3 regions of the Frateuria sp. YIM B11624 genome follow, and region 3 is predicted to be linked to each of the others. Evidence: predicted binding sites of a transcription regulator. Region 3 holds the regulator's gene; each other region holds the start of a gene.
What was found. Region 3 encodes HrcA, which represses chaperone genes, less so after heat shock. Its sites were predicted from a motif close to TTNGCACTCNNNNNNNNNGAGTGCNAA; they were not measured.

Region 1: groES (co-chaperone GroES) is a predicted target of HrcA. The motif match lies at 3,647-3,673, and genes of this name have one in related genera.
Region 2: rpoH (RNA polymerase sigma factor RpoH) is a predicted target of HrcA. The motif match lies at 2,291-2,317, and genes of this name have one in related genera.

The regions. Positions count from the first base shown of each region.
Region 1 is NZ_JBCNYA010000018.1:41,013-48,289, forward strand. Features, by position in the region: gene AAIL17_RS10745 (PLP-dependent aminotransferase family protein) at 1-648, shown strand, start outside; gene AAIL17_RS10750 (TlpA family protein disulfide reductase) at 754-1,770, shown strand; gene AAIL17_RS10755 (cupin domain-containing protein) at 1,770-2,183, shown strand; gene AAIL17_RS10760 (DMT family transporter) at 2,200-3,096, opposite strand; gene cutA (divalent-cation tolerance protein CutA) at 3,156-3,494, opposite strand; gene groES (co-chaperone GroES) at 3,728-4,021, shown strand; gene groL (chaperonin GroEL) at 4,140-5,783, shown strand; gene AAIL17_RS10780 (ABC transporter ATP-binding protein) at 6,351-7,277, shown strand, end outside.
Region 2 is NZ_JBCNYA010000030.1:20,947-28,223, reverse strand. Features, by position in the region: gene tal (transaldolase) at 1-779, shown strand, start outside; gene rpoH (RNA polymerase sigma factor RpoH) at 1,411-2,262, opposite strand; gene AAIL17_RS14555 (hypothetical protein) at 2,502-2,807, opposite strand; gene ung (uracil-DNA glycosylase) at 2,864-3,580, opposite strand; gene AAIL17_RS14545 (response regulator) at 3,577-4,413, opposite strand; gene ftsX (permease-like cell division protein FtsX) at 4,508-5,479, opposite strand; gene ftsE (cell division ATP-binding protein FtsE) at 5,476-6,153, opposite strand; gene AAIL17_RS14530 (DEAD/DEAH box helicase) at 6,430-7,277, opposite strand, start outside.
Region 3 is NZ_JBCNYA010000013.1:45,913-53,189, forward strand. Features, by position in the region: gene AAIL17_RS08470 (MASE1 domain-containing sensor histidine kinase) at 1-3, opposite strand, end outside; gene AAIL17_RS08475 (response regulator) at 179-817, shown strand; gene recN (DNA repair protein RecN) at 899-2,572, opposite strand; gene hrcA (heat-inducible transcriptional repressor HrcA) at 2,692-3,747, shown strand; gene grpE (nucleotide exchange factor GrpE) at 3,831-4,352, shown strand; gene dnaK (molecular chaperone DnaK) at 4,471-6,393, shown strand; gene dnaJ (molecular chaperone DnaJ) at 6,550-7,277, shown strand, end outside.

The DNA of each region.
Region 1 (7,277 bases), on a different contig from region 3:
CCGCTCGGCGTCACCCTGTCGCCGCGGCGCCGCGCGGCGCTGCTGGCCTTCGCCCAGGCACACGGCGCCACCGTGATCGAGGACGACTACGACAGCGAGTTCCGCTACGGCGAACGCCCGCTCGACGCGCTGCAGACGCTCGATCGCGCCGGCACGGTCTGCTACGTCGGCACCTTTTCCAAGTGCCTGTTCCCGGCGCTGCGGCTGGGCTACGCAGTGGCACCGGCGTGGCTCGCCCCGGCGCTGGCCCGGGCCCGGCGGCTGGCGGACGGCTACGGCGATCCGGCTGCGCAGGAGACGCTCGCCGCGTTCATCGCCGAGGGGCATCTGGCGCGGCACGTGCGACGCATGCGGCGCGTCTACGCGCAACGGCGCGAGCGGCTGCTGGAGGCGCTCGATCGCCATGGCCGCGGCCGCCTGGAGGTCTGGCCCTCCAGCGCCGGCCTGCACCTGGCGGCGCGGCTGCCGCGCGGGGTGCGCGCGTGCGAGCTGGTCGCGCAGGCGGCGGCGCAGGGCATTCACCTGGAGGCGCTCGGGGGCTATGCGTTGGGCCGACCGGCGCCCAACGGTCTGGCCTTCGGCTTCGGGCGGGTGGAAGAGGCTACGATCGACGAGGCGGTGCGGCGGATCGCGCGGTTGCTCGGTTGATTCCCGAGCCCCGGAACGGTGGTTCCCCTGTTTTGCCGGCGATTGGCTCTTATCCGCTCCAAGGGCGCGGACCAGCATGGAGGCCTCTCTCCATCGGAACCTTCCATGCGCCGCCTGCTCCTGCTCTGCCTGTGGATGCTTGCCCTCCCGTCGTGGGCCGATTCCGGCCAGCAGCGTGCCGTGGCCGCCGGCCGCAGCCTGGTCGGTACGCCGGCGCCGCGGCTGCGGCTCACGACCATCGATGGCCAGACCATCGACCTGGGCAAGCTGTACGGCCGCAAGGCGGTCTACCTGAAGTTCTGGGCCACCTGGTGCGTGCCCTGCCGCGAGCAGATGCCGCACTTCGAACGTACCTTCGAACAGGCCGGGTCCGACCTGGAAGTGATCGCCGTCGACGTCGGTTTCGAGGACAGCGTGGAACAGGTGCGCAAGTACCGCCGCGAGATGGGCCTGAAGATGCCGATCGTGTTCGACACGGACGGCACGCTGGGCGAAGCGTTCCGCCTGCGCGTGACGCCGCAGCACGTGGTGATCGGCCGCGACGGGCGCATCGCCTTCGTCGGCCACGAGGTCAACGATGCGCTGGAACATGCGCTGGTCGCCGCGCGGCACGCCGATGCGGCGCCCCCGGTCGCGCCGTCGACGGAAGTGCCCACCCATCGCGACACGGACGAACGCCTGCCGACGCTGGCGATCGATACGCTCGATGGCGGCCGCTTCCGGATCGGCGCCGGCGCACCGGCGCAGCCGACTGTGCTGGTGTTCGTTTCGCCCTGGTGTGAGAGCTACCTGGCCGACAGCCGTCCCGCCGTCGCGGCGGCCTGCCGGCGCATGCGCGAGCAGGTGGCGTCGCTGTCCGCCGCGCCGGGCGTGCGCTGGCTGGGCATCGCCTCGGGCCTGTGGGCCGAGCGCGCCGACGTGGAGGCCTGGGGCCGCAAGCACGCCGTGGCGATACCGCTGGCGCTGGATACCGACGGCGCGCTGTTCCGCCGCTTCGGCGTGATGCACGTGCCGACCGTGCTGCTGGCGGACGCGCAGGGGCGCATCGTGCGGCGGCTGGACGGACAGGCCGATCTCGCCGCCGCGCTGCGGCCGTTGCTCGGCGCGGGCAAGGCGCATTGATGCGCCGGCTGGCCTGGGCGTGGGTGCTGTGCTTGCCGCTGACGACATTCGCCGGCGGCGCCAGCGAGCACCGCCTGCTGGATACGCCGCTGGCGAATGCGCCGGGCCGGCAACTGACCGCGATCACCGTGCGCTACGCGCCGGGCGAGTCCTCCCGCGCGCACCGGCATCCCGGCGCAGCCTTCGTCTACGTGCTCGAAGGGCGCGTGCGCAGCGCATTGGCGGGGCAGCGCCCGCGCGTCTATCGCGCTGGCGAGAGCTGGTTCGAGCCGCCGGGCGCGCATCACCGGATCAGCGCCAATGCCAGCGACCGCGAGCCGGCGCGTCTGCTGGTGGTGTTCGTGGCCGCGCCTGGTGCGCCGCTCAGCGTGCCCGAGGTGTCATCCGATCGGCCGAAGGATCCAGCGAAGTGACGGCGGTTGTTGCGCCTCAGCCTTCTTCGGCGGCCAGGCGCGACGTCCCGCGCCACGCGCCGACCAGCCCGGTAGTGAGCGCTGTGCCCAGCAGGATCGCCGCGCAGCCGCCGAGCATGCCGGCGGTCACCGGCTCGTGCAGCAGCAGCGCGCCCCACAGCACGCCGAAGGCCGGGATCAGGTAGGGGATCACCATGATCCGCGTGGCGCCGACCCGGGCCAGCACCCAGAAGAACAGCACGTAGGCCAGCGCGGTGCACAGCACGGCCAACCCCGCCGCCGCCAGCCATGCCTGCAGCGGCGGCGACTGCGCCGGCCAGGCCAGTACCGTCGGCGGCAGCAGCACCAGCGCCGCCACCATGTGGCTGCCGACGGTCACCACCAGCGGATTGACGCTGGCCAGGCGCAGGTGCGTGTAGTGCACCACGTAGCCGTAAAGCATGGTGGCGACCACGCCGGCGAGCAGTGCCGTGCCCGCACCCGGCCCCAGCGCCAGGCTGCCCTCGGCCAGCCAGGCCACCCCGGCGAAGCCGGCCAGCAGTCCGACGATGCGCCAGCCATCGAGCCGCTGGCCCAGCCACAGCCAGCCGACCACGGCGGCGAACATCGGCGTCAGTCCGTCGATGATCGAGGCCAGTCCGGCCGGCAGGCTGCGCGTGGCGAAGGTGAACAGGGCGAAGGGCAGCGCCGAATTGACCAGGCCGACCACGGCGATGGGTTTCCAGTGCGCCCGCCATTCGGCCAACCGCGCCCGCGAGAGCAGCAGCGGCAGGAAGCACAGCGCCGCGCCGATGGCGCGCAGCCCGGCCAGCGGCCAGGCACCGAAGGCGCCGGCGCCCATGCGCATGAACAGGAACGAGCCGCCCCACAGGGCGCCCAGCGAAAGCAGGACAGCGTAGTCGATCTTCTTCATCTTGGGGCGGGCGGGAAGGGGGAGATGCGAGTTTGCGGCAGTGCCACTGACAACGGCTGTCAGCAGTCTTGCGGCGCCTCGGCCGTCGCCTCGCGGACCCAGGCCAGGTAGGGAGGATGCGCGTGCTCGACCGGCACCGCGATGAGCTCGGGCAGGTCGTACGGATGCAGCGCCAGCAGGCGCGTGCGCAGGGCCTCGAAGCGGGCGGCGGTGGTCTTGATCAGCAGCAGGTGCTCGGCATCGGTGGTCACCTTGCCCTGCCAGCGATAGGTCGAGGCGATGCCGGGCAACTGGTTCACGCAGGCGGCCAGGCGCTCGGCGACCAGCGCCTCGGCGATGCGCCGGGCGCTGTCGGCATCGGGGCAGGTGCAGTAGCAGAGCAGGACGGGTTCGGGCATGGCGCGGCATGGTAGCCCCTCCCGCGCCCCGGCCGTCGAAGCTGGCCGGATCGCTTCGCGCCAGGCCAAGCCTTGAAACGCCGCGGGCACCACCCCACCTGCAAGGCCATTCGCGGTCCAGCCTCTTGCAGGGGCCGGCCGCGTCGCTAGAATTGGCACTCACCGTCACCGAGTGCTAACAGCAGCTCGGTGATCCTCGCTTTCTTTCAACCCGAACTAGTGGAGTTCCGTCCATGAGCAAACTGCGTCCGCTGCACGATCGCGTCATCGTCAAGCGCCTGGAAGAGGAGCGCGTCTCCGCCGGCGGCATCGTCATCCCCGACAGCGCCACCGAGAAGCCGACCCGCGGCAAGGTCATCGCCGCCGGCACCGGCCGCATCCTGGAAGACGGCAACGTGCGCCCGATGAGCCTGAAGGAAGGCGACGTGGTCCTGTTCGGCAAGTACGCCGGCCAGGAAATCAAGATCGACGGCGAAGAGCTGGTCTTCCTGAAGGAAGACGACATCGTGGCGGTGATCGAGGGTTGATCGACAGACTGGCTGAGCGCGGAAAACAAGCGCGCACGCCAGTCGCCTCCGGCTCCTTCTGAACGCATCCCGCGGAATTTTCCGTACCTATTTCAATTTTTTTCGAGGAAAAAAATTCATGTCAGCCAAAGAAGTCCGCTTCGGCGAAGACGCCCGCTCGCGCATCCTCAAGGGCGTGAACACCCTGGCCAACGCGGTCAAGGTCACCCTCGGCCCGAAGGGCCGCAACGTCGTGCTCGAGAAGAGCTTCGGCGCCCCGACGATCACCAAGGACGGCGTGTCCGTCGCCAAGGAGATCGAGCTGGCCGACAAGTACGAGAACCTCGGCGCGCAGATCGTCAAGGAAGCCGCCTCCAAGACCTCCGACGTCGCCGGTGACGGCACCACCACCGCCACCGTGCTGGCGCAGGCGTTCATCCAGGAAGGCCTCAAGGCCGTCGCCGCCGGCATGAACCCGATGGATCTGAAGCGCGGCATCGACAAGGCCGTGGTTGCGGCCGTCGGCGAGCTCAAGAAGCTGTCGAACCCGACCGCCGACGACAAGGCGATCGCGCAGGTCGGCACGATCTCGGCCAACTCCGATTCCAACATCGGCGACATCATCGCCACCGCGATGAAGAAGGTCGGCAAGGAAGGCGTGATCACCGTCGAGGAGGGCTCGGGCTTGGAGAACGAGCTCGACGTCGTCGAAGGCATGCAGTTCGACCGCGGCTACCTGTCGCCGTACTTCATCAACAACCAGCAGTCGCAGCAGGTCGAACTGGACGATCCGTTCATCCTGATCCACGACAAGAAGATCTCCAACGTCCGCGAGCTGCTGCCGATCCTCGAAGGCGTCGCCAAGGCCGGCAAGCCGCTGCTGATCGTCGCCGAGGAAGTCGAGGGCGAGGCGCTGGCCACGCTGGTGGTCAACACCATCCGCGGCATCGTCAAGGTCGCCGCCGTCAAGGCGCCGGGCTTCGGTGACCGCCGCAAGGCGATCCTCGAGGACATCGCGATCCTGACCAACGGCCAGGTGATCTCCGAGGAAGTCGGCCTGCAGCTGGAGAAGGCCACCATCAACGACCTGGGCCGCGCCAAGCGCGTGGTGATCACCAAGGAAAACACCACGATCATCGACGGCGCCGGCGAAGCCGAGCGCATCCAGTCGCGCATCAGCCAGATCAAGGCGCAGATCGAGGAGACCTCCTCCGACTACGACCGCGAGAAGCTGCAGGAGCGCGTGGCCAAGCTGGCCGGCGGCGTGGCCGTCATCAAGGTCGGTGCCGCCACCGAGGTCGAGATGAAGGAGAAGAAGGCCCGCGTCGAAGACGCCCTGCACGCGACCCGTGCGGCGGTCGAGGAAGGCGTGGTGCCGGGCGGCGGTGTCGCCCTGATCCGTGCGCTCAAGGCCGTCGAAGGCATCAAGGGCGACAACGAGGACCAGAACCTCGGCATCGCCATCACCCGCCGCGCGCTGGAAGCGCCGCTGCGCGCGATCGTCGCCAATGCCGGCGAGGAGCCCTCCGTGATCCTCAACAAGGTCAAGGACGGTTCGGGCAACTTCGGTTACAACGCGGCCACCGGCGAGTTCGGCGACATGGTCGGCATGGGCATCCTGGACCCGACCAAGGTGACCCGTACCGCGCTGCAGCACGCCTCCTCGGTCGCCGGCCTGGCGATCACCACCGAGGCGATCGTCGCCGAGCTTCCGAAGAAGGAAGAGCACAACCACGGCGGCGCACCCGGCGGCATGGGTGGCATGGGCGGCATGGACTTCTAAGTCACCGCTTCCCCCGCAGTACCGAGAAAACCCCGCCGCGTGCGGGGTTTTCCTTTTCTGTGGCGGGGGCACCTGTTGGAGCTCCGGTGCTTGGGGCGATTGGGCTTCGTCGATAGTTCTGGGCGGCTCTAACGTGGGCTCCACGCGACTGGGCTCGCCTGCGGCGGGCTTCCGACCGCCTGTCGGCGCTCGGGTCACTTTTCTTTGCTGGCCCAAAGAAAAGTAACCAAAAGAAACGGCCTGCTCAGCCCAGGGTGAGATAAAAGCTAGGTGCCCTTACGCCTTGCTGAGTACCTCTATTGCTCTTAGAGGAGCTGCCGCCGCTATATCGCGGGCGCTCGGGAGCTGAGGCAAGGGAGGCATGTGGGCTCGTGCGCGAGCGGTGCGCAGTTGTACGTATCGAGACCGATGCCTGCAGGCGTGCGACGCTCTGCTCCCTCTCCCCTCCGGGGAGAGGGTTGGGGTGAGGGGCCGGGGCTCGCGGGGATGCGTGCGAGAACGGCCATTCACTGCAACCGTGCCGGTGGCTGGTCCACAATGCCCGCTCCCCGAAGGCGATGCTCTCCCATGCTCTTCCGCTGGTTCGAATCCCTGATCGACCCGTTCAAGGAACCGGTGGACACCATGCCGCCGCGGCCGGTCGGTCGCTTCTATCTGTTCTACCTGCGCCAGGTGTGGCCGATGTTCGTGGCTGTGCTGGTGGTCGGCTTCTTCGTCTCGGTCATCGAGGTGTCGCTGTTCGCCTTCATCGGTCGGCTGGTGGACATGGCCAAGGTCGCCGAGGGCGCGGCGTTCTTCCGCCAGCATGGGCGCGAGCTGGCCTGGATGGCGTTCGTGGCGCTGGTCGCGCGGCCGCTGTTCAACGCGATGCACGACCTGCTGGTCAACCAGGCGATCGTGCCGAACGTGACGGCGCGCATCCGCTGGCAGAACCATCGCTACGTGATCCGCCAGAGCCTCGCGTTCTTCCAGAACGATTTCGCCGGACGCATCGCCAACCGCATCATGCAGACCGGCAGCTCGCTGCGCGAATCGGCGGTGCAGATCGTCGATGCGATCTGGTACGTGGCGATCTACACCGGCAGCGCCATCGTGATGTTCGCCCAGGCCGACGCCTGGCTGGCCGCGCCGCTGGTGCTGTGGCTGCTGCTCTACGTCGCCACGCTGGCGTTCTTCATCCCGCGCACGCGGCAGCGTTCATGGAAGGCCTCCGAGGCGCGCTCGAAGCTGATGGGCCGCATCGTCGACGGCTACAGCAACATCCTCACGCTCAAGCTCTTCGCGCACACGCGGCGCGAGGAAGCCTACGTGGCCGACGCGCTGCACGAGCAGGTCGACAAGACGCGCGCGATGACCCGCCAGACCACGGCGATGGACGCCACCATCACCACGCTCAACGGCTTCCTGATCGTCGGCACCTCGGGTCTGGCGCTGTGGCTGTGGAGCCGCGGCCAGGTCACGGTCGGTGCGATCGCGCTGTCGACCGGCCTGGTG
Region 2 (7,277 bases), on a different contig from region 3:
CGCGGGCAAAGAGCCATTCGCGCGAGCAGCAACTGCTCGATGCCGGCGACCACCTGGCGGTGGCGGTCGGACGCAAGATCCTCGAGCTGGTGCCCGGACGTGTCTCCACCGAGGTCGACGCACGCCTGTCGTTCGACACCGATGCCAGCATCGCCAAGGCCGAACGGCTGATCGGGATGTACGAGGACGCGGGCATCAAGCGCGATCGCGTGCTGATCAAGCTGGCGTCCACCTGGGAGGGCGTGCGCGCCGCGCGCGAGCTGGAGCGCCGCGGCATCCAGTGCAACATGACGCTGCTGTTCGCCTTCGAGCAGGCGGTGGCCAGCGCCGAGGTGGGCGTGTTCCTGATCTCGCCGTTCGTCGGCCGCATCATGGACTGGTACGTGGCCAATACCGGCGTCAAGCAGTACGCGCCGGACGAGGATCCGGGTGTGCAGTCGGTGCGGCGCATCTACCGCTACTACAAGACGCACGGCTACGACACCGTGGTGATGGGCGCGAGCTTCCGCAACGTGGGGCAGATCCAGGCGCTGGCTGGCTGCGACCGCCTGACCATCAGCCCGGACCTGATGGAACAGCTGGACGCCTCGGAGGAGGCGCTGCCACGGCGCCTGTCCGACGATGGCACCCGCACCGAGCGGCCGCCGGCGATGGACGAGGCGCGTTTCCGCTGGGGCATGAACGAGGATGCGATGGCCAGCGACAAGCTGGCCGAGGGCATCCGCAAGTTCGCAGCGGACCAGCGCCAGTTGGAGAAGCTGCTCGCCGAACGGCTCTGACGCACCTTGCTCCCTCTCCCCTCCGGGGAGAGGCTGGGTGAGGAACCGGGGCTCGCGGGATGCCCACGGGGACATGGCTTTGTCTGTCGCTCTTGTGAGGCTTCCCTGCGACCTGCTGGTGGGCTGAAGTCCACTCTACGGTGCGCTGAGTAGGATGGGCTTCAGCCCGCCAGCCCCTCAACCGCAGCCCCTCGACACCGCGGGATGCGTTCGCACACGAAAGGGCGGCCAACGCCGATGCCGTCAAACACACTGCATGCCTCCCTCGCCTCAACTCCCGAGCGCCCGCGGGTAAAGCGGCGGCAGCTCCTCTAAGAGCAGGCGCTTACCCATCAAGGCGAGATGGCACCTAGCTCTTATCCCTCACCGGGCTGAGCAGGCCGTTTCTTTTGGTTACTTTTCTTTGGGCCAGCAAAGAAAAGTGACCCGAGCGCCGTCAGGCGATCGGAAGCCCGCCGCAGGCGAGCCAGGTCGCGGAGGCGTCCCGCAAGAGCGACAGACAAAACAAACCTCCCCGCGAGCCCCGACCCCTCACCCCAACCCTCTCCCCGGAGGGGAGAGGGAGCAGAAGCGTAAAAGCAAAAGCGGCCACGAGGGCCGCTTTTGTCATCTGCCGTGATGATGGCGCGGATCAGAACAGCGCGCGCATCTTCTTCATCGCGTTCGCCTCGACCTGGCGGATACGCTCGGCCGATACGCCGTACTCGTCGGCCAGGTCCTGCAACGTGGCCTTGTCCTCGTTGAGCCAGCGACGCTGGATGATGTCGCGCGAGCGGTCGTCGAGCTTGGCCAATGCGGTGGAGAGGGTCTCCATCTGGTTGTCGGCCTGGTCGGCGTCGGACACGTTGTCGTACGGATCGGCGCCGTCGTCGACCAGGAAGGCTTCCGGTGCGGGCTTGGCGTCGTCGTCCGCATCGGCCGGGGCCTCGAAACCGATGTCGCGGCCGGACAGGCGCGACTCCATCTCGCGCACAGTCGCCTCCGGCACGCCCAGGTCATGGGCGACCAGACGCACTTCCTCGGCGTTCATCCAGCCCAGGCGCTTCTTGCTCTTGCGCAGGTTGAAGAACAGCTTGCGCTGGGCCTTGGTCGTGGCGACCTTCACGATGCGCCAGTTGCGCAGGATGAACTCGTGCATCTCGGCGCGGATCCAGTGCACCGCGAAGCTGACCAGGCGCACGCCCTGGTCCGGGTCGAAGCGCTTGACCGCCTTCATCAGGCCGATATTGCCTTCCTGGATCAGGTCGCCCAGTTGCAGGCCGTAGCCCGAATAGCCGCGGGCCACGTGGACCACGAAGCGCAGGTGCGACATCACCAGCCTCTTGGCCGAGTTGAGGTCGTTCTCTTCGTTGAAGCGGCGCGCCAGCGCCTGCTCCTCGTCGTGGCTGAGCACCGGGATGCGATGCACGGCAGAAATGTAGGCATCCAGGCTGCCAACGACGCTGGGGATCGGCAGGTTGGCGGTCACCAAGGCTTGGGACATTTGGAACCTCCGGCAAGTAAAACGCAGCTTAGCACTCCACCGTTGAGAGTGCTAAAGCACCGAAAAGTTTCGGCTGCGGGATTTAATGAACCGAATCGTACAGCAATCCAGGCGGCGATGCCAGCCCTTTGCCGTGTGGCCAGCAGCCATTGTTCACGTGGCCGATCTATCGGTCGTGAACCGGGGTACGGCGGTGCGTCCACCGAGGCCGCTGCTTCAGCCGCGGCCCGGCAGGGCTATTACGGGTCGCGGGTGCCAGATTCCGCCAGCGTGACCCACACACCGTCGGGCACGTTGGCGTAGGCGACGTATCGGGCGTACGTGTCCTGCGAAATGCGCCCGCCGACGTAGGCGTACTGGCTGAAGTGCGCCCGCATGTCCTGCAGGCTGTTGGGCAACTCCGAACGGCTGAGCAAACCGTCGTGATTGGCATCGAGCTGTTCGAAGCGGGGGAAGTGTTGCGCCCCATCGCGAATGGCCGCCGCACCGGCCAACGGCCAGGCGACGGCAAGCGCGAGGAGAATGCCGAGCCAACGGTTTTGCATGGTCCTGCTCCCTGCCTGGAAACCTTTCCGTAAACTGCCGGCAGTCCTCTTGCCGGTCAAGCGGCCAGCCGTGAGCGCAGCGGTAGCGACCAGTCGATCGGTGGCTGACCGTGGCTCTCCAGGTAACGGTTGGCGGCGGAAAAATGCCCGTTGCCGATGAAACCCCGGTGCGCGGAAAGCGGCGAAGGATGCACCGAGCTCAGCACCAGGTGCCGGTTCGGATCGACCAGGCGGCCCTTGCGCTGCGCGTAGGCGCCCCAGAGCAGGAACACCAGCCCCTGGCGCTCGTGGTTCAGCGCCTCGATGGCAGCGTCGGTGAAGCCTTCCCAGCCCTTGTTCTGGTGCGCGCCGGCGCGGCCCTGCTCGACCGTCATCACGCTGTTGAGCAGCAGCACGCCCTGGTCGGCCCAGGGCGTGAGGCAACCGTGGTCCGGACGCGGAATGCCGAGGTCGCGCTCGATCTCGGCAAAGATGTTGACGAGCGAGGGCGGCACCGGCACGCCCGGGCGGACCGAGAAACACAACCCGTGCGCCTGGCCGGGGCCGTGGTAGGGGTCCTGGCCCAGAATCACCACCCGCACCTTGTCGAAGGGCGTATGCGCGAAGGCGTTGAAGATCTCCGGCCCGGGCGGATAGAGCACCTTGCCGGCACGCTTCTCGGCGCGCAGGAAGCCGGCCAGCGCACGCATGTCGGTGCGTTCCAGGTAATCGCCCAGGCGCGCCTTCCAGGAAGGCTCCAGGCGGATGCGTTCGGCCTCGGCGGTCTCGCTCACGCGCCCTCGGTCCGCTCGCGCAGGTGCCTGGCCACACGCAACTGGAACAGCAGCTTGGTGACCAGCAGTTTTTCCTCGACCGGCTTCTCGACCAGGTCGTTGGCGCCGGCCTTGAGCAGCGCGGCCTGGTTGGCCGGGTTCTCGTCGCCGGTCATCACCAGCACGGGCAGCTGCCCCTTGCCGTAGCCGAACTGGCTGCGGATCCGCTCGAGCAGGTCGCCGCCGGTAAGCTCGCCCTTCAGGCTGACGTCGGTGAGCACCACGTCGGCGCCGATACGGCCTTGCGCGCGGTCGGTCTCCAGCATGGCCAGGGCGTCCTCCACGCTGACCACGTGGCGCACGGTCAGGCCGATCTTTTCCAGCATGCGGCGGGTGGCCAGCGCCACCACGCGGCTGTCCTCGACGTAGAGCACGGTGCCTTCGGCGGTGTCCTCCGGCCGCACGTAGCCCCGGATGAAGTCGGCCAGCGCCTGAAAGCCCAGCGACTTGTCGAAATAGTCGGTGACGTCGCCCAGTTCGCGCTTGTGCAGGCGGGTGTCGACGTCGCCGGACACCACCACGATCGGCACGTAGGCCTGCGCCGATTCACGTACGTGGCGGGCCAGTTCCAGCCCGTCCATGTCAGGCAGGCGCAGCGCGATGGTGATGAAGTCGAACGGGCCCTGTTCGATCAGCTCGCGCGCCTCGGCACCGCTGCCGCAACCGACCAGCTCGGCTTCGGGCAGCTCGGCCTTGAGTACGCGCGTGATCAGCTGGCGCACCACCTTGGAGCCGTCCACCACCAGCACCCGCGGAGCGGTGCCGGCGCCACGGCTGCCGATGCCTGCATTCATGCCCCACCCATCCACATCCAACCCCGTGTACGCCCCGCGCGCAATCGGGGCTATCTTGCACCATCGCGCCGAGCGCGGGTTGCGAAGGCGATCACTAGGCCGCCTTGCGCAACTGCCGGGCGCTGACCAGCCGCGCGCCGATCCAGCCCAGCACGGCCGATGCCAGTGGTACGGCCAGCAACAGCCACCAGGGAAGCGCACCCAGTGTGAGGCTGCCGCCATAGGCGCGATCGAGCTCGGCGGCCGGACCGGCCAGCGCCAGTTCGATCGCCAGCGCCAGCAGCGAGGCCAGCACGCCGCCGAACAGGCCATACCAGATCCCGGCATACAGGTAGGGCCGGCGCACGAAGGCGCGACTGGCGCCCAGCAACATCAATACCCCGATCTCCTCGCTGCGCCCGGCGATGTCGGTACGCACGGTGTTGCCGACCACCAGCAGCGCGGCGAGCGCGAGCAGCACGGCCAGCACCAGCACCGCGCGATGGCCGACGCCCAGCAGGGCGTCCAGCCGCTGCCGCCACTGGCCACTGTCCTGCACCAGGTCGACCGCACGTTCGCCGCGCAGCGCTTCGACCAGCTTGCCCGCCGCCGCGGCATCCAGCCCGGCCCGGGGCTGCACCACCAGCACCCAGGGCAACGGGTTGGCATCGTCCAGCGCGTGCGCGGCCCCGGAGAAGCCCTGCAGCGTCGCCAGTTCGTCCAGGCCCTGCTGCGGCGTCTTGACGGCCACTGCCGCCACGTCCGCGCGCTGGCGCAGCTCGCCGGCCAGCAGGTTGGCCTGCGCGCCAGCCTGGTCGGCCTTGAGGAACACGCTGATCGCCGGGTTCTGGCCCAGCGCGCCGCCCATCGACTGCACGTTGGCCAGCAGCAGATAGAACGCCAGCGGCAGCGCCAGCGCCAGGCCCAGCACGGCGACGGTCATCAGCGTGCCGAGCGGGCGGCCGCCGAGCCGGCGCAGGCTCGCCGCCGCGCTCCAGCCATGGTGCTCGCGCCAGCCGCCGAAGCGGCGGGCCTGGCTGCGCTCGCTGCGGGGCGCGGCTTTTTCGGTGGCGACGGGCGCGTTCACAGCACCTCCTCCGCCGCGATGTCGGCCACCAGCCGGCCGTGGTCGAGCACCACCACGCGCTTGTGCATGCGCTTGATCAGCGGCAGGTCGTGGCTGGCCACCAGCACGGTGGTGCCGATCTCCTGGAACTCGGCGAACAGTCCCATGATCTCCACCGCCAGTTGCGGATCGAGATTGCCGGTCGGTTCGTCGGCGATCAGTACCGCCGGCCGCGCCACGATGGCGCGGGCGATGCCCACGCGCTGCTGCTCGCCGGTGGAGAGCGAGTCGGGCAACTGGCGCTCGTAGGACAACAGGCCGACCTTCTCCAGCGCCGCGCGCACGCGGCGGCTGCGTTCGGCCGGCGCGATGCCGCCGATCGTCAGCGGCAGCTCGACGTTGGCGAATACCGTGCGGTCCATCAGCAGGCGATGGTCCTGGAACACCATGCCGAGGCGCCGCCGCAGCCTCGGGATACCGCCGGTGCCGACCTTGGCGAGAGCCTGCCCGTCAACCACGATCTGCCCGTGCGAGGGCCGCTCGATCAGCGCGATCAGCTTGAGCAGGGTGCTCTTGCCGGCGCCGGAATGGCCGGTGACGAAGGCCATCTCGCCGGCCGCCACCTCGAAGGACAGTTGCGAGAGTGCCTCGTGGCCGCCCTCGTAGCGCTTGCTCACCTGGTCGAAGCGGATCACCGCGTGTGGTTCCTTGTCCCGCACCAGGGGCAAAGGATACGGGAATGCCTGGTGCGGTTGGTGCCCATCTAGCGCGGAAGAAGCTCCCGCTTCCGCGGGGTCACCCGGTTGCCACCAACCAAGCTCCCTCTCCCCGCCGGGGAGAGGGTTGGGGTGAGGGGTCACTCTTGCGACACGGTTTCGTCGAAGCGTGGCTTTGATGGAGCCCAGCGCGAGCCCCGCCCCTCATCCGCCCTTCGGGCACCTTCTCCCCGGAGGGAGAAGGATCGAACGCGTTCAGCGCCCGGTGAACAGGCGCGTCAGTCGGCGGAAGAAGCCCGGTTTCTTGCCGGCCGATTCCACGCCCGACTGCACCGCCACCTGCCGCGACGGCCGCGACGGACCGGCGGCACGCTCGCGCGGCGGCTTGCGCTCGCCATGCGGCACGCGGCTCTCCACCGGCGTCGCAGCCTGCGTTGCAGCGTGCTCGCCACCTTCGCGGCGACGGCCACGGCCGCCACGGCGACGGCGCCGCTTGTGCGGGCCTTCGCCACCCTCCGGTGCCGGAGCGCCGGCCGGTACGGCCGGGCCGGCGGCGACCACGCCCGGCTCGGCTGCCACCGCCACCTCGCCTTCCGTACGCGGCGGCCGCGGCGCGCGCGGCGGCCGAGCTTCGCGCGGACCGCGTTCGCCATCGCGGCCACGACGGGAACCGCTGCGCGGTCCCTTGCGCTCGTCACCGCGCGGCTCGACCCGGTCGCCGAACTGCGCGCTGTCGGCCGCGGCCTGCGCGGCGAACTGCGGATCGATCTCGCGCGGCTTGGGCATCACCAGCAGTTCCGGCTCGACCGTCGCCACCGGGATCTTCTGCCCGATGTAGGTCTCGATGTCCGGCAGGCTCATCGCGTACAGGTCGCAGGCGAAGCTGACCGCATCGCCCTCGGCGCCCAGGCGCGCGGTGCGTCCGATGCGGTGCACGTAGTCCTCCGCATCCTGCGGCAGGTCGTAGTTGAAGACGTGGCTGACCGCGGGAATGTGCAGGCCGCGCGCGGCCACGTCGGTGCACACCAGCATGTCGAGCTGGCCGTCCTGGAAGCGCTGCAGCAGCTTCTGGCGCTTCAGCTGCGGCACGTCGCCGGACAGCG
Region 3 (7,277 bases):
CATCCGCGGATGGTACATGCGACTGTCGCCTGCCCAACGCGCGGCGCGGCCTTGGGCAGGAGCGGCCGGTCTCTTATAGACTCCGGATCGCAGGGCCGGACGCGGGGGCGTCCGAAGCGGGCAAGCCACACGGCATGGCTGGTGCGCCGCCCGAAACCAGGCAAGTCAGCGGGGCAGCATGTACAGCATCGTTCTGGTCGACGACCACGCCATCGTCCGCGAGGGGTTCAAGCGGCTCATCGAAATGGAGCCGGATCTCGAAGTGATCGCCGAGTGCCGCTGCGCCGACGACGCGGTGGAGGCGATCAACCATCGCAGGCCCGACCTGGTGGCGCTCGACCTGTCGTTGCCCGACGGCAGCGGCCTGCCGCTGATCGAGCACCTGCACAGCCTGGCGCCGGATACGCACATCGTGGTGCTGAGCATGCATGACGGCGAACCCTACGTGTCCGAGGCGCTCCGTCGCGGCGCCAGCGGCTACGTCACCAAGGGCGCCGCGCCGGAAGAACTGGTGGCGGGCCTGCGCCAGGTGATGCAGGGCGACACCTTCCTGAGCTCGGACCTGCGCCAGCGCCGTGCCGAACGACCCAGCGAGGAACTCGACCCGGTCAACCGGCTCACCGCGCGCGAGCGCGAAGTGTTCCTGCTGCTGGCCGCGGGCAAGGCGCCCAAGCAGGTGGCCGCCGTGCTGGGCGTGGGGCAGAAGACCATCTACATCCACCGCGCCAGCCTGATGGGCAAGCTCGGCGCCGGCTCGGAACTGGACCTGTACCGGATGGCCAGCGAACGCGGGCTGCTGTCCGAGCGCAAGAACTGACGCGGGTGGCGTAGGGGGCTTCAGCCCACCTCGGGACATCGAAGCCGGTGGGCCGAAGCCCGCCCTACGTCCACAGCAGCGTCAGGCGCTTTGCGCGCGCTCCAGCATCTGCTTCGCGTGGGCGCGCGTCTCGCGCGAGATCTCCACGCCGCCCAGCATGCGCGACAGCTCGTCGCGGCGACCGGCAGCGTCCAGCTTGTCGATCTGCGTGCGGGTGGTGTCGCCGTCGCTGTGCTTGCTCACGCGCAGGTGGGCGTGGCCCTGCGCCGCGACCTGCGGCAGGTGGGTGACGCACAGGACCTGGCGCTCGGCGCCGAGCGCACGGAGCTTCTGACCGACCACTTCGGCCACCGCACCGCCGATGCCGGTGTCGACCTCGTCGAACACCATGCAGCCGATCGTGTCCTTGCCCAGCGTGGCCACCTCGATGGCCAGGCTGATGCGTGCCAGTTCGCCGCCGGAGGCGACCTTGCGCAACGCCCGCGGCGGCTGGCCGGGGTTGGCGCTGACCAGCAGTTCGCAACGTTCGCGGCCCTGGGCGTCCGGCTCGTCGCCGTCGACCGGTTCGAGCTCGACGACCAGCCGTCCGCCGGCCATGCCCAGCTCGCCCATCAGGGCGCTGACCTCCTCACCCAGGCGTGCGGCTGCGCTGCGGCGCGCCTCGCCCAGGATGTCGGCGGCACTGGCGTAATCGCGTTCCAGGCGCGTGCGTTCGGCGGCCAGCCGCTCGAGCGCATCGCCGGCGCCTTCCAGTTCGGCCAGTTCGGCCTGCAGCGCACCCAGCCGCTCGTGCAGCTCGGCGACCGGCAGGCGATGGCGCCGGGCCAGTTCGTGCAGGCGGGTGAGGTGAGCGTCCACCTCGGCATAGCGCTCGGGATCGAGGTCGACGTCCTGTGCGTAACGCGAAAGGCCGTCGGAGGCTTCGCCGAGCTGGATCTCGGCGTTGTCCAGCAGCTCCAGCAGCGGTGCGAGGCGCGGATCGATCGCCGCCAGCTTGCCCAGTTCGCCGTGCGCACGGCCCAGTGCGCGACGCAGCGCGAACTCGCTGTCGCCATCGAGCAACTCGACCACGCCGGAGGCGCCTTCGGCCAGCCGGCCGGCATTGGCCAGGCGCTTGTGGCTGGCCTCCAGCTCGGCCAGTTCGGTGGCCGGCAGGGCCCATCGCTCCAGTTCGCCGGCCTCGTGGCGCAGCAGTTCCAGCCTCGCCTCGCGGTCGTCGCCGCCGCTCAGCTTGCGGATGCGCGCGCCCAGCTCGCGCCACTGCGTGGCCAGCGTGCGCACCTGCGCCAGCGCGTCTTCGTTGCCGGCATAGGCGTCGAGCAGCCCGAGCTGGTGGCCGCGCGAGAGCAGCGCCTGGTGTTCGTGCTGGCCGTGGATCTCCACCAGCAGGGTGGCCAGCTCGCCGAGCTGGCTGGCGTTGGCTGGGCGGCCGTTGATCCAGGCGCGCGAGCTGCCCTCGGCGCGGATCACGCGACGCAGCTGGCAGGCGCCCTCGTCGTCCAGTTCCTCCCGCTCCAGCCAGGCTCGGGCCTCGGGCAGGGTGGACAGGTCGAATTCGGCGATCAGTTCGGCGCGGTCGCAGCCCTCGCGCACCATGCCGCTGTCGGCGCGCGCGCCGGCCAGCAGCATCAATGCGTCGACCAGCAGCGACTTGCCCGCGCCGGTCTCGCCGCTGACCACGGTCAGGCCCGGGCCGAAGGCGACTTCGGCGGCTTCGACGACGGCGAAATGGCGGACGTAGAGGGAGGTGAGCATGGCGTCGAATTGTACGGGCAGAAGGGACGCGCGTAGCGTGGCTACCGTCGCGGCCGGCTTTCTTGCAAACTCGGCCACCACACCTTATTTCTGTGTCGTCTCACCGTCTGCCACAGCGCATGTCCCGATCCCACGACCTCGACGCCCGCGCCCGCCGCCTGCTGCGCACGCTGATCGCGCAGTACCTGGCCGACGGCGAGCCCGTCGGGTCGCGCACGCTGTCGCGCTCCTCCGGCCTGGACGTGAGCCCGGCGACCATCCGCAACATCATGTCCGACCTGGAAGACGCCGGCCTGGTCGCCTCGCCGCACACCTCGGCCGGGCGCGTGCCCACGCCGCGAGGCCTGCGCCTGTTCGTCGACAGCCTGATCGAGCTGCAGCCGCTGCCCCGCGAGGAGATGGCCCGGCTCAAGCGCGAGCTGCCGCCCGGGCCCACCACCACCCGCGACCTGCTCGGCAACGTCTCGACCCTGCTCTCGGCGATGACCCATTTCGCCGGCGTGGTGACAGTGCCGCGCCAGGGCGATTTCCCGCTGCGCCACATCGACTTCGTGCCGCTACCGGACGCGCGCGTGCTGGTGATCCTGGTGTTCTCCGACAACCAGGTGCAGAACCGCATCGTGCAACTGGCCCGCCCGCTGGCCGGCAGCGAGCTGGAACAGGCGGCCAACTACCTCAATACGCACTTCGCCGGCCTGCGGGTGGATGACATCCGCGCCCACCTGCTGCGCGAACTGCGCGAGGCGGGCAGCGAACTGAACCGCCTGGTGGCCAGCGCCACCGAGTTGGCGGCAGCCTCCTTCGCCCCCCAGAACGGCGGCGAGGATGTGCTGGTCAGCGGCCAGACCAACCTGATGGGTTATGCCGAACTGGCCGACCTGGACCGCCTGCGCGAATTGTTCGAGGCCTTCCAGAAGAAGAACGAGCTGCTGCAGCTGATGGAGGTGTGCGCCCGGGCCCCGGGCGTGCGGCTGTTCATCGGCGAGGAATCGGGCTTCGCGGCGCTGGACGGCTGCAGCGTGGTGACCGCCAGCTACGGCGCCCAGGGCCGGGTGTTGGGTGCGGTCGGCGTGATCGGCCCGACCCGGATGGCCTACGAGCGCGTCATCCCGGTCGTGCAGGCGACGGCCGGATTGCTCAGCGACGCCTTGAATCGCGCCGCGACGTCCCTATAACCGCCCCCGGAGGGCGGGTTTCCCGCAGTTTTTTGACGGTCGGCACGGAGGTGCCGGCCCGGACTTCTCTTTGGGAGTAATGCATGCAGAACAACGAGCAGACGCCGGAGCAGGTGCAGGAACCGGGCAATCCGGACGCGCCGGGCCATGACGCCTTGCAGGCCCGCATCGCGGAACTGGAGGCGAGCAACGCCGAGTTGCGCGAAACCGTGCTGCGGGAGCACGCCGAGCTGGAGAACCAGCGCCGCCGCCTGCATCGCGACCTGGAGCAGGCGCGCCGCTTCGCCAACGAGAAGCTGCTGAACGAACTGCTGCCGGTGTACGACAGCCTCGAGCGTGGTCTGGCGATCGAGAGCGGCGATGCCGCCGCGGTGCGCGAGGGCCTGGCGCTGACCTTGAAGGCGTTGCTCAAAGTTGCCGAGAACCACGGCCTGGTGCAGGTCGATCCGGTCGACCAAGCGCTCGATCCGGAACGCCACCACGCCGTGAGCATGGTCGAGGCGCCGGGCAAGGCGCCGGGCACCGTGGTCAACGTGCTGCAGAAGGGCTACGTGCTGAACGACCGGCTGCTGCGTCCCGCGCTGGTCGCCGTGGCCAAGGACTGACCGGCGCGGCGCCGCCGGCTACATACCGGCCCACCGGCATTGAATCGCCGGAAGCGGGCCACCATCTGAACAACCATCGCGGCCGCGGGGGCCGCCTGAAAGCATTGGAGCTGAACAAATGGGCAAGATCATCGGCATCGACCTGGGTACCACCAACTCCTGCGTCGCCGTCATGGACGGCACCAACGCGAAGGTGATCGAGAATTCCGAGGGCGATCGCACCACGCCGTCCATCGTCGCCTTCAGCAAGGACAACGAAGTGCTGGTCGGCGCGCCGGCCAAGCGCCAGAGCGTGACCAATCCGAAGAACACCTTTTATGCGGTGAAGCGCCTGATCGGCCGCAAGTTCACCGACGCCGAGGTCCAGAAGGACCTGCACATCGTGCCCTACGGCATCGTCGCGCACGAGAACGGCGACGCCTGGGTGGAGACTTCCGACGGCAAGAAGATGGCGCCGCAGGAGATCTCTGCGAAGGTCCTGATGAAGATGAAGAAGACCGCCGAGGACTATCTCGGCGAGACCGTCACCGAGGCGGTGATCACGGTGCCGGCCTACTTCAACGACAGCCAGCGCCAGGCGACCAAGGACGCCGGCCGCATCGCTGGCCTGGAGGTCAAGCGCATCATCAACGAGCCGACCGCGGCCGCGCTGGCCTATGGCCTGGACAAGAAGGGCGGCGACCGCAAGATCGCCGTGTACGACCTCGGCGGCGGCACCTTCGACGTCTCGATCATCGAGATCGCCGAAGTCGACGGCGAGAAGCAGTTCGAGGTGCTGGCCACCAACGGCGACACCTTCCTCGGCGGCGAGGACTTCGACAAGCGCGTGATCGACTACCTCGTCGACGAATTCCAGAAGGACCAGGGCATCGACCTGCGCAAGGATCCGCTGGCCTTGCAGCGCCTGAAGGACGCGGCCGAGCGCGCCAAGATCGAGCTTTCCTCCGCGCACCAGACCGAGGTGAACCTGCCGTACGTGACGGCCGACGCCTCCGGTCCGAAGCACCTCAACATCAAGCTCACCCGCGCCAAGCTCGAAGCGCTGGTGGAAGACCTGGTCAAGCGCACCATCGAGCCGTGCCGCATCGCGCTCAACGATGCCGGGCTGCGCGTGTCGGACATCAACGAGGTGATCCTCGTCGGCGGCCAGACTCGCATGCCCAAGGTGCAGGAGTCGGTCAAGGACTTCTTCGGCAAGGAGCCGCGCAAGGACGTCAATCCGGACGAGGCCGTGGCCGTGGGCGCGGCGATCCAGGGCGGCGTGCTGGGCGGTTCGGTCAAGGACGTGCTGCTGCTGGACGTCACCCCGCTGTCGCTCGGCATCGAGACCATGGGCGGCGTGATGACCAAGCTGATCGAGAAGAACACCACCGTGCCGACCAAGGCCGCGCAGACCTTCTCGACCGCCGACGACAACCAGACCGCGGTGACCGTGCACGTGCTGCAGGGTGAGCGCGAGCGCGCCAGCGCGAACAAGTCGCTGGGCCGCTTCGACCTGTCGGGCATCGATCCGGCGCCGCGCGGCATGCCGCAGATCGAGGTCACCTTCGACATCGACGCCAACGGCATCCTGCACGTGTCGGCCAAGGACAAGAAGACGGGCAAGGAGCAGAAGATCGAGATCAAGGCCGGCTCGGGCCTGTCCGAGGAGGAGATCCAGCGGATGGTCGCCGACGCCGAGGCGAACAAGGAAGAAGACAAGAAGTTCCACGAGCTGGTCGCCACCCGCAACAAGGCCGACCAGCTGGTGCACGCCACCCGCAGCGCGCTGAAGGAGCACGGCGGCAAGGTCGGCGCGCAGATCGGCGGCATCGAGGAGGCGCTGTCGGAACTGGAGAAGGTCAAGGACGGCGACGACAAGGCGCAGATCGAAGCGAAGATGCAGAAGCTCGAGCAGGTCGCGCAGCCGCTCTATGCGGCGGCGCAGGGCGGTGGCGCCGGCCCGGAGGCCGGTCCGCAGGCCGCGCCGGGCGGCGGTTCGGCGCAGCCCGACGACGTGGTCGATGCCGAGTTCACCGAGGTCAAGGACGAGAAGAAGTAAGCGTCGGTAGCCGGTGCAGCCGATGGTCAAGCAGCCCGCGCCGGCTATCATGCCGCGCGGGCTGTTTGTTGATGGGCGGCTCAGGGTCGAGCAGCGCCAGGCTGCAGTCAGGCAGGTTTCAGTAGCACAGGTTCCAGTAGGGGTGTCGTCGAAGTCATGAATGCAGCAACGGGCAAGCGCGATTACTACGAGGTGCTCGGCGTCGAGCGCAGCGTCACCGAAGTCGAGCTGAAGAAGTCCTTTCGCCGGCTGGCGATGAAATACCACCCGGACCGTTGCCCGGACGATCCGACCGCGCAGGAGAAGTTCAAGGAAGCCAAGGAGGCCTACGAGGTCCTGGCCGATCCCCAGAAGCGCGCGATGTACGACCAGCACGGCCATGCCGCCTTCGAGGGCGGCATGGGCGGCCGCGGCGGTTTCGGCGACATGGGCGACATCTTCGGGGACATCTTCGGCGACATCTTCGGCATGGGCGGCGGCCGCGGTCGCCCGCGCCGCGGCGCGGACCTGCGCTACGTGATGGAGCTGGACCTGGAAGAGGCGGTGTTCGGCGTCGAGAAGACGATCGAGATCCCCACCCAGGTCAACTGCCACCACTGCAACGGCACCGGTTCGGCCGACGGCAAGACCACCCAGTGCAAGACCTGCCACGGTCACGGCCGCGTGCGCATGCAGAACGGCATCTTCTCGATCCAGCAGGCCTGCCCGCATTGCGGCGGCAGCGGCCAGACCATCGAGAAGCCCTGCAAGGCCTGCCGCGGCGAAGGCCTGCTGGAGGAGACGCGCACGCTGTCGGTGCGCATCCCCGCCGGCGTGGACAACGGCGACCGTATCCGGCTTTCCGGGCAGGGCGAGGCCGGCCCGGCGGGTGCCGAGGCGGGCGA